2 regions of the Mycobacterium sp. NGS66 genome follow, and region 2 is predicted to be linked to the other one. Evidence: riboswitches for the same ligand, from Rfam matches in the RefSeq annotation. Region 2 holds a riboswitch; the other holds the start of a gene.
What was found. Region 2 has a riboswitch for magnesium ahead of AC5Y2L_RS21070 (NRAMP family divalent metal transporter). Riboswitches for the same ligand answer to the same signal wherever they lie in the genome.
Positions count from the first base shown of each region.

Region 1: it holds a riboswitch for magnesium, as region 2 does, so the genes downstream of both, AC5Y2L_RS25020 (PE family protein) here and AC5Y2L_RS21070 (NRAMP family divalent metal transporter) in region 2, are expected to answer to the same signal.

Region 1 covers NZ_JCALCG010000017.1:68,322-73,646, forward strand. The annotation lists gene AC5Y2L_RS25000 (hypothetical protein) at 1-160, opposite strand, end outside; gene nicT (Nickel transporter NicT) at 394-1,536, opposite strand; partial or broken gene AC5Y2L_RS25010 (IS21 family transposase) at 2,057-2,366, opposite strand; partial or broken gene AC5Y2L_RS25015 (copper-transporting ATPase) at 2,793-3,067, opposite strand; M-box (ykoK) riboswitch at 3,397-3,567, shown strand; gene AC5Y2L_RS25020 (PE family protein) at 3,858-4,157, shown strand; gene AC5Y2L_RS25025 (PPE family protein) at 4,171-5,325, shown strand, end outside.
Region 2 covers NZ_JCALCG010000012.1:188,160-193,484, reverse strand. The annotation lists gene AC5Y2L_RS21070 (NRAMP family divalent metal transporter) at 1-1,316, opposite strand, end outside; M-box (ykoK) riboswitch at 1,758-1,928, opposite strand; M-box (ykoK) riboswitch at 2,343-2,514, shown strand; gene AC5Y2L_RS21065 (PE family protein) at 2,803-3,102, shown strand; gene AC5Y2L_RS21060 (PPE family protein) at 3,118-4,329, shown strand; gene AC5Y2L_RS21055 (PPE family protein) at 4,427-5,325, shown strand, end outside.

The sequences.
Region 1 (5,325 bases), on a different contig from region 2:
CCCGCATCCAACCCTCTTTAGCGAGGACCACGACGACGTAGAAGCGACGTTGGTAGACGTAGAAGCTTTGCCGCGAGATGCCGTGGCGACGGCACGTCGCGGCGACCGTGATCTGGTCGCGCATCGAGGTCAGCAGAATTTCCAACCAGGGTTCGTTCACGATCAGCACTCTCACTTTCGGAGAGTGCCAGGGATGTCTTTGGAGCGGTCCATCAGCTATGTGTCCGGACTGAACACACCAACCACCACTCCAGGGGGTCGATTCTCACCATGCCGCCAGGGGGTCGCGTGCTCTGGCGCCGACGTCAGCCACTGAGGTCGTTGGCTAGACTCAGCCATCTACTGGTGTTACCTGATGGATACCTCAAACGTGCCGGTCAGGCGCTGCCGTGATTAGTCTGCGTTGCCGATGGCGCGTTGCATGCCGGCGGTCCATTTGTCCTCGATACGCCCGAAGCGCCAGATCGCCAGTGCGATGAGCCAGGTAAAGACGAACAAGCTCACGACGGTGTAGCCGACGACGCCGAGGTCGAGGGACGCGACCCACCCCAGCGGCCCGGAATCGATACCAGCCTTCTCGGCGAGCAGCCCGAGCAGCTCGACCAGTCCTATGATCAGGGCGACCGCCACCGACAGCGCGGTGATCGTGAGATTGTAGAACACCTTGCGAACCGGTTTGAGGAAGGCCCAGCCGTAGGCGCGGGACATGAACACCCCGTCGGCGGTGTCGAATAAACACATCCCGGCGGCAAACAGGATCGGCAGAACAAGGATCGCATACCAGGGCAGCGCGAACGCCGCCGAGCCGGAGGCCAGTACCAACAGCGCCACCTGGCTGGCGGTGTCGAATCCGAGCCCGAACAGCAGCCCGACCGGGTACATGTGCCACGGCTTGGCGACCGCGCGCATAATCGGCCCAAGGACACGGGCCATGAAACCGCGGGCGTTGAGCTGGCGTTCCATCTCCACCTCGTCGAGCTCGCCGCCGCGCATCTGGCGAAATAATTTGGTGATACCGACCAGCGCCGCCAGGTTGATCAGCCCGATCAGCATCAGGAATGTCCCGGAAACGACGGTGCCGACCACACCCAGGTTTTCCTGCAACGCCGACCTGCTGTCCTTGGATCCGATCTGCCCGGCGAGCGCGCGGATTCCCAAGGCCAGCAGCAGCGAAATGGTGAACACGACCGTCGAGTGGCCCAACGAGAACCAGAAACCCACCGACATCGCCGGGCGGTTCTCGCCAACCAGCTTGCGGGTGGTGTTGTCGACCGCGGCGATGTGGTCGGCGTCGAAAGCGTGCCGAGCCCCGAGCAGGAACGCGGTGACACCCAAGCCGACGCCGAACACTCCCGATGGCCCCAGGTCATAATTCTTTGGCGCTACCAGTAGCGCCAGCACACACCAACCGACGACATTGAGCATCAGGATGAAGCCGGCCATCCCGGCCAATGTCAGCCCGTCCCGGCGGGACAGACTGGCGCGGAACCGGGCGAATCCCCAACCGGACACATCCGAGGCAACGGCGTTGGTCATGGGCGTCCTTGCTTCGCCGAGTCGTGCTGCACGTCTGCGCACTGGTATGGGTCGTTCACACACACAAGATGATGACGCTAGATCGGGCTAAGCGTGGTTGCAATGAATTCGCAAAAGTTAATGGCGGGTTCCGCGATCATCAGCGCGGCGCTGAGCCACGTCAGGCCAAACGGCTGGACGACTGGTGAGCGCGATGAGCGCGTGGCGCTGCTGCTAAGTGGACGAAGCCTGCGGTACAGGTAGGCACGTACGACTCCTTTACCTTCGACTTCGACCAGAATCGGCCCGTGGCGTTCGAAACCTTATTCGGGCCCGGCGCTAACCCGATGGACCCGATCTGCCCGGCGGTCGCGACGGAGCTGGCGAGGCGACAACTCCCTAGGAATTTCCAGTTATCCCCGGGCATCGGGTGGGACCCAGACTCGTATCAGAACTTCGTTGTCACTGAAGAGGCGGTGAGTTTCTTCCACACGGGTGAATTAATGCTCGACGACGCCGGATATTCCCTCGCGCCCGTGTCCGGAAGGGACTCAGGCCGCAACTCGGCCACCCGGCCCGGCAGTGTCGCATCGACCGCGTCCAACCGATCCGCTCGGCGATCACCGTCGCCGGCATCGTCGGATACAACCACAGCGATTGTCGGATCTGCAGCTCAACTGCGTCCGGATCCCACCTTTCGGCGGCCGCTGATACTTCGGGGGTTTGTCCGAGGCCAGCGCTGCCCACCCGGTATTGCGCGAAATACCCGTCACCCGCGCGATCGCCTTGATCGGCAACCCCTCGGACCGGTTGCAAACGACGATCTCAGCCCAATCCTCCTCGGCCAGCATCTATTTCGTCCTTCCTGACTCGACTAGAGCCAGGATCACCAGACATGGGGTCAAAATTTGGATGCCACGCGGTGATCAGTTTCACGTGCCGTCGACAAGCTTGAGGCCCGTGAATCGGGCTTGGTAAGGGTGCCACCGGGGGAGCACTGTGAAGACGCGCACGGCCCAACGCGGCTTGAATACTTGTTGTCGTGGGCCAGCTTCCCCGCCGGCGCCGCTGCCGGCGCCGCATTAGTTTGTTAGTCAGCGATCCCAGATGTTCGCGGTCGCCGCGTGCGTATCTGTGCTCATGAGCGCATGCCCCACTTTTCAATGCCGACCGTCGCCTGCTGCGGCAATAACCACGACGGCCGGGTCTGATTGTTGTGACCGATGCCTAGGTGGTGGAACTGCCCGTCACTGACTGCCCGAGGGCAGCGTTGCTTTCTAATCGAGGAGGGATGGCTCAGTCGCCGACTGCCCGTTGGGCGATCGTGATTGACCGTTGATGAGGCGGTATCGGATCAGCCGGGAGCTGTTGGTGGCCACTGCCGCCGACGGCGCGTTGTGCAGGATCGCGGCAAGCACCGGTGAAAAGGACACCCCCAGCACCTACCATTAGCGAACGTTGTTGACGGCGGTCGACATCCGTAGTTCTGCGGAATAACTTTGACCGCATGTGCGCCCAGATCAGGCACGTGGATCAGGCGCTGCAGATTGTCCGTTGGCCGATCCTTCGGTGGGATGCCTGGGTGCCCCCGGGCTCGGGTTTATCGACCATCTGCCTCACCTCACTTGCTTCAGGCAAAAGCGGAAACTACCGGTTTGGCCACGAAGGCTGCTCAATAAATCAAAAGACGCAAGTCAAGGTACAGCCCTGAATGCCGAATCCCGAGAACAATATTCATGCTGAAACACAACCGCACTCTGATTTCACGGTCATCCTGCATCACGGATTCGGGTCGCCGAACTCCGACCCACAGGGGATTGACAGGGGTTCACGTGGTGAAGGGGGTTGACGGGCGCCGGTTTTGGTGTGAGCATTGCCGTGCATGCACCTCGCTAGGTGAGGCGTCTGCACGGATATAGGCCACTGACCTCGAACGTCGAAAGACGCCCCCGGTCAGGACAGCTCTTCCCGGCTTAAGGGTTGAGCCCAAGTGGCTTCCGGCTCAACCGGATACGCCGTGCAGTGCCAAAGCTCTGACGAGAGGGGTGCCGCGCCTGGCTGATTCGCCGGGTGACCTCATCCCGTTGTGCACTATGGCGGCACCCCCGTGTGTCCTGGCCGTGAGGAGGTGAGAGCGAGATGAGTCGCGGTGATAGTCCCTATCCGAGTCCAATGACCATGTCGTTCGGATCCGGCCCCGGCACCGTTTCCATCATCTGAATCGGCTTGCGCCGCTTCGGTTAACACACGCACGCCATCGTTTCGTCGGTGTGCGTGGTCCTCGCGTGCTGTGACACCGCCACAGCCGCAGCTTCAGTCTGCCTTCCTTAAGGAGAAGTCCGATGTCTTTTGTGACCACACAGCCGGAAATGCTGTCGGCGGCGGCCAACCACTTGCAAGGTATCGGTTCGGCGCTAGCCGCCCAGAACGCGGCCGCCGCGCTGCCGACGACAGCAGTGGTACCCGCCGCTGCTGACGAGGTATCTGCGTTGACTGCAACGCAATTCGGCTCGCACGCGGCGATGTATCAGGCGGTAAGTGCCCAAGCCCTGGCGGTTCACGACATGTTCGTGCGCATCTTAGCTGCCAGTGCCGCTTCGTATCTTGCCACCGAGGCAGCCAACGCTACTGCGACTCTCTAAAGGGGGTACTGCGATGACCACGATATTTGACTTCGGCGCGTTACCACCGGAAATCAACTCCGCCAGAATGTATTCCGGTCCAGGAGCGACATCGATGTTGGCTGCCGGATCGGCCTGGAATGGGCTCGCCGCTGAGTTGCGTTCGCAGGCGACAACCTACGAATCGGTGATCTCGGGGCTGACCAGCGCAGGCTGGCGCGGTCCGGCATCGGCCTCGATGGCGGCCGCCGCGGCACCCTATGTCGCATGGATGAACACCACCGCCGCCCAGGCTGAGCAGACCGCGAGCCAGGCCACGGCCGCCGCAGCGGCCTATGAAACCGCATTTGCGATGACGGTACCGCCGCCGGTGATCGCGGCCAACCGCGCGCAGCTGGCAGCGCTGGTGGCGACCAACGTTTTGGGGCAGAACACCCCGGCGATCATGGCCACCGAAGCTCATTACGGCCAGATGTGGGCCCAGGACGCGGCGGCAATGTACGGCTACGCCGGATCGTCGGCGGCCGCATCCAAGCTGACGCCTTTTGGTGCGCCGCAGCAAAACACCAACCCGAGCGCTCTGGCCAACCAGGCTGCCGTGGTGACCCAAGCCGCCGGAACATCGGCGGGCACGACGAGCACACAGGCGACGCTGTCCCAATTGGTCACCACCATGCCCACCACGCTGCAGGGGATGGCATCACCAATGTCGTCCTCATCGGCCTCGACGTCCGGGCTCGGCGAAATCGCTGGCCTCCTGACTGGGCAAGGGTCGGGAAATTCTGCGCTGGACAGCTTCTGGAATCAATGGGGGCCCAACGCGAATATCTGGAACACCATCTTCTCGTCGGGCTTCTACATGCCCAGTAACACGTTAGGTGCATTCACGGGGCTGATGGGCCACGCGACTGAACCTGCGGAGGCGTTGGGAGCGGCGACCGAAGGGCTTGGTGCTGCGCTGGCCGGCCCCACCGCCGGCCTGGGCGGTTTGGGCGGCCTGGGTGGTCTGGGCAGCGGAGTATCGGCCGGGCTCGGAAACGCGGCCTCGATTGGTCCGTTGTCGGTGCCGCCGAGCTGGACTGCCGCCGCGCCCCCGCTAAGCCCCCTCGGCTCGGCGTTGGGGAACTCCCCGCTCGCCGCGCCTCCTGCGGCCGCGGCAGGCATGCCCGGAATGGCACCGATGGGCATG
Region 2 (5,325 bases):
TCGTTGCACAGCAGAACCAAAAACACCGTCGCCGACGGGAGCAGCACCCCGGCCAGGGCCTGGACACCTTGGGTGATCAGGCCCAGGACGTGATCGGGGCTGAACGCGACCGCAGACGATACCGCAAGAAGGGCGGCATAGCTGCCGTAGAACAGCGGGGCCTCGGTGATCTTCCAGTGCAGCGAGTGCGGCTTGCCGAAGGCATCACCGAGGGCGTACGTGGTGGCCAGTCCCACGACATTTGCTCCGATCAGCGACGCGTCCAACAGAATGATCGCGAACAGCACGCCGACCGTGTGGCCGACGTGACTGGACAGCGCAGACGCGACCGCGCCGGCGTCAATGAAGCTACCGGCGGCGGTCGAACCGCCGAGGCCGAACGCCGTCGCCGCCATCAGCGCGATCGCTCCACCGATGACCGCGACGATGCCGATACCCAGATCGGCTCGGCCATAGCGCATCCAGCGCGGCGTGATTCGCTTGTCAACGACGTTCGACTGCTGAAAGAACAACTGCCATGGCGCCACCGTGGTACCGACAATCGCCATGATGACCATCAGCACGACCGAGTCTGGTTCCCCGGGCAGTGAGGGCAGTAGGCCACGCATGCTTGGGCCGAGCGCAGGGTGCACGGACAGCACGAGCGGGATGATCGCGACGTTCACCGCGATCAGCACGAATGTCACCTGTTCCCAGCGGCGGAACGAGCCACCGGCTACGACCGCGAATAACAGCACCGCGGCGGCCGGTATCGCGATGATTTTCGGGCAGCCCAAGAACCCGAGTGCCAGTGATACTCCGATGAATTCGGTGACAATCGTCAACGCGTTGAGGATCACCAGGTCACCGATGCTGAAGGCGCCCCAGAACTTGCCGAATCGCTGAAAAATCAGCCGCGCGTGCCCAACCCTGGTGACCGCCCCCAAGCGGAGCACCATCTCCTGGTTCACGTACAGCACCGGGATCAGCAGTACCAGTGTCCATAACAGGTTCATGCCGTAGTTCTGGCCGGCCTGGGCGTAGGTGGCAACACCGCCGGCGTCGTTGTCGCCGATCATCACGATCAGCCCGGGACCGGTGATGACCATCAGCAATCGCAATCGCTGCCAACGACTGTGGCCGGCCTGCCTGACGTCTCGACCGATACGGCCAAAGGCGCCGATGATGTCCCCGACATGCGCCGAATCCAGCGCCGCCGAACCGGAAGTGCCGGGTGATACCGCCGGTGCCGCAAGGGTCAGGGCTTGGGATGCAGGGCGCTTCGTGGTCGCAGACGCGCCGACACCACCGAGTGCCTCGGTCGAAATGGAAGCCATGAATGTCTCGCTATCGCAAAGAGTCGTGCTGGGAACGATGGGTGAAAGTCAGTCAGTAAGGGTTGGCCGCTCGGCTTGACCGCGACCCGCTAAGCCTCGCAGCGCTGAAGCCTCGCAGCACTGAAGCCTCGCAGCAATGAAACACAGTGTGGCACAACAGAAGCCATGATCTGCTCCAACGGGGGAGCCCGATCGGCTCGTCTTACTCGACGCGACACCCGCATCGGAGCGCGCGGCAACCCCACGCGTTAAGCGCGGTAGTTCGACGGGCGCTCGAGAAGTTCAGGCGGCCGGAGCCAGGCCGGAACCGGATCGGGACAAGACGGATCTGGGATACGGACTATCGCCGGGACTCATTTCGCCCTCACCTCCTCACGGCCATGGCACACGCGGTGCCTACCAACTGCCCGGGAGAGATGCGCATCCAGGCGAATCCCGAACGCGGCACCTCTCTCGTCGGAGCTTCGGCACCACACGGCGTATCCGGTTGAGCCGGAAGCCACTTGGGCTCAACCCTTAAGCCGGGAAGAGCTGTCCTGACCCTGGGCGTCTCTCGACGTTGGAGGTCAGTGGCCTGTATCCGTGTAGACGCCTCACCTACCGAGGTGCATACGAGCACTATCTTGCACCCCGACCCACCACTCGTCAATTCCGATTATCCGACCGGTCCGCGGGCGACCGGTCTGGTCACGAAAAGATCAGGGGCGCAATGCAACTGAGGGAGTTTGCGATGCGAACGCGGTCGCGAACCCGATAGCTGGTGCCGGAGCCCGCGGCGGCCGGCTGGGGTTGAGCACAGTGATGACTGCCGGGTGGGTCGTCGACTGTGGGATGGCCGGTGAGGCAGAGTTCGAGGAGCCGAACATTGTTGTCGGGCCATCCGACATATCGTGCCGATCAACGCTTTCCGTCGTCGCCGGTATCCCGCAGTCAGCCACCGGACGCGTTGGCCGAGCGTAGCGCGGCAAATGCATGGCGATCGACTGGGTTGACTCACGGCACTGCGGGTGCAAGCATAGACTCTCGTACGCACCTCGCTAGGTGAGGCGTCTACGTGGATACAGGCCACTGACCTCGAACGTCGAAAGACGCCCAGGGTCAGGACAGCTCTTCCCGGCTTAAGGGTTGAGCCCAAGTGGCTTCCGGCTTCGGCCCGATACGCCGCGTAGTGCCGAAGCTCTGACGAGAGGGGTGCCGTGCCTGAGATTTCTGCTCAGGCACTTCTCCCCGCGTGCAGCACCGGCGCCCCCGTGCGCCCTGGCCGCGAGGAGGTGAGAGCGAAATGAGTCCCGACGATAGTCCGTATTCCAGATCGATGACCATTTCGTGGCGATCCGACCCCGGCCCTAGTTCCGCGGTCCGTTAACACCCCGAAGTCCTTCCGCACGTGATCAATTCGCACGTGCGTTGATGGGGTGCGCGGAAAGCAGCGACCAGGGTGGCCCAAAAGGCCTGCGTCACACCGCTTTCCGTGAGGAGAAGTCCGATGTCATATGTGGTGACGCATCCAGAAGCGCTGGCTGCGGCGACAATTCAGCTGAATGCAGTCGGATCCGGGCTGGCGTCACAGAATGTGGCCGCGGCGGCGATGACCACCGCCCTGCCCCCCGCAGCCGCCGACGAAGTATCGGCTTTGACCGCAATGCAATTCAGCGCGCACGGCGCCATGTATCAGGCGGTGAGCGCCCAGGCGACGGCAATCCACGAGATGTTCACGTCCATGTTAGGCGCCAGCGCCACATCCTATGCGGCCACTGAAGCCGCCAATGCCATCGCAGCCAGCTGAAGGGGAAGGCGAAAGATGACCGCAGTACTGGACTTCGCCATGCTCCCGCCGGAAATCAATTCGGCTCGGATGTATTCCGGGGCGGGTGCGGCCCCGATGGTGAGCGCTGCATCGGCCTGGAAGGCGCTGGCTGCTGAATTGCGCTCGGCCGCATTGTCGTACGGCTCGGTGCTTTCGGCGCTGACGGACGAAGAATGGCAGGGCCCGGCATCGGCATCGATGGCCGCAGCGGCCATGCCCTATGTGACGTGGATGAACACCACCGCCGTACAGGCCGAGGAGACCGCCACCCGGGCAGAGGCCGCAGCAGCGGCCTACGAAGCCGCATTCGCCGGCACGGTGCCTCCGCCTCAGATAGCGGCAAACCGCGCCCAGCTGGCACAGCTGGTCTCCACCAACGTCATCGGCCAAAACACTCCTGCGATCGCAGCCACGGAAGCGCAGTACTCCGAAATGTGGTCGCAGGATGCCGCCGCCATGTACGGATACGCGGGCTCGTCGGCTGTGGCGACCCGGCTGACCCAATTCACCCCTCCGCAGCAGACCACTAATCCCGGCGGGCCGGCCCTTCAGTCCGCCGCCGTCACCCAAGCGACCGCCACCTCAGCCGGTACCGGACAAAACACACTGTCCCAGTTGATCTCTGCCACGCCGAAGACACTGCAGAGCATGGCGGCGCCGTCGACGACGGGGACCTCCGGGGCGACGGGGATTTTGAGTGACTTGACCGGGTCCGGGTCGGGGTTGGATTCGTCGTGGCTCTGGGACAACTTCGGGCCCAACGCAAACATCTGGAACACCATCTTTTCGTCCGGGTTCTACATGCCCAGCAACACCATCGGGCCATTTCTGAGCCTGCTCGGCAGCCAAGCGGCCGGCGCCGCGGCCGGCGAAGCCGTGGGAGAGGCGGCCACGTCGCTTGGTGAAGCTGTCGCCGGTCCCGGCGGCCTGGCCGGTCTTGGCGGCTTGGGCGGCGCCGTATCGGCGGACCTGGGCCGAGCGGCCATGGTGGGCCCGTTGTCGGTCCCGCCGAGCTGGGCGGGGGCGGCCCCAGCAGGTCCGCTGTCGTCCGCGCTGGGTGCTACGCCGATGATGGCCCCGCCACCGGCGATGGCAGCGGGCATGCCCGCAGTGCCGTTTGGCATGGGCGCGCAAGGAATGGGCCGCAGCGTACCGCAATACGGCTTCAAGCCCACGTTCGTGGCGCGGCCACCCGCTGCTGGATAGCGCGTCTCACGCACTTCACCAGCTACCAACCACGAATCTCAAGCACGAGCGCCGACACGGCCACTGAGGCCCCTGGCTGAACGGGAGGAGGCTAGCGATGACTGCACTGTTGGATTTCGCCATGCTTCCCCCGGAGGTCAACTCGGCTCGGATGTATTCCGGAGCGGGGCCGGGCCCGCTACTGGCCGCGGCGTCGGCGTGGAATGGGTTGGCAGCGGAATTGCTTTCTACCGCAACGAGTTACAGCTCAATCCTGGCGGAGCTGACCGGCCAAGCATGGCTGGGCCCGGCTTCGACGGCGATGGCGGCCGCCGCCGCGCCCTACGTGGCATGGATGAGCACCACCGCGGCGCAGGCGGAGCAAACCGCCGGGCAGGCCGAGGCCGCCGTCGCGGCATATGAAGCAGCGTTTGCGGCCACGGTGCCCCCACCGGTCGTCGCGGCCAACCGCGCCCAGCTGATGGTGTTGATTGCGACCAACTTCTTCGGTCAAAACACCCCAGCTATCGCGGCTACCGAGATCCAATATGCCGAAATGTGGGCTCAAGACGCCGCCGCCATGTACGGCTACGCCGGAGCGTCGGCGGCCGCGACCCAGCTGAGCCAGTTCCTCCAGCCTCAACAGACCACGCAGGCAAGCGGGCTCGCGGCCCAGTCCGCCGCGGTCGCCCAAGCTGCTGCCACGCCGGCCGGCACCCAGCAGGCGACGCTGTCACAGGTGATGGCCACCCTGCCCAATGCGCTGCACGGGCTGGCATCGCCTTCGTCGTCGACTGGAACGACGGGGGAGACGGCGGTGCTGGGGCTGGCCACCGGCGCCGGACCGGATTCATCTTGGCTCTGGGACAATTTCGGCCCCAACGCCACCCTGTGGAACAGCATCTTCGCCTCTGGGTTCTACATGCCGAGCAACACCGTGGGGCCGTTCCTTGGCCTGCTGAGCGCTCAAGCTGCCGGAAACGCGGCCGGCGATGCGGCGGCACAGGCAGCCACAAC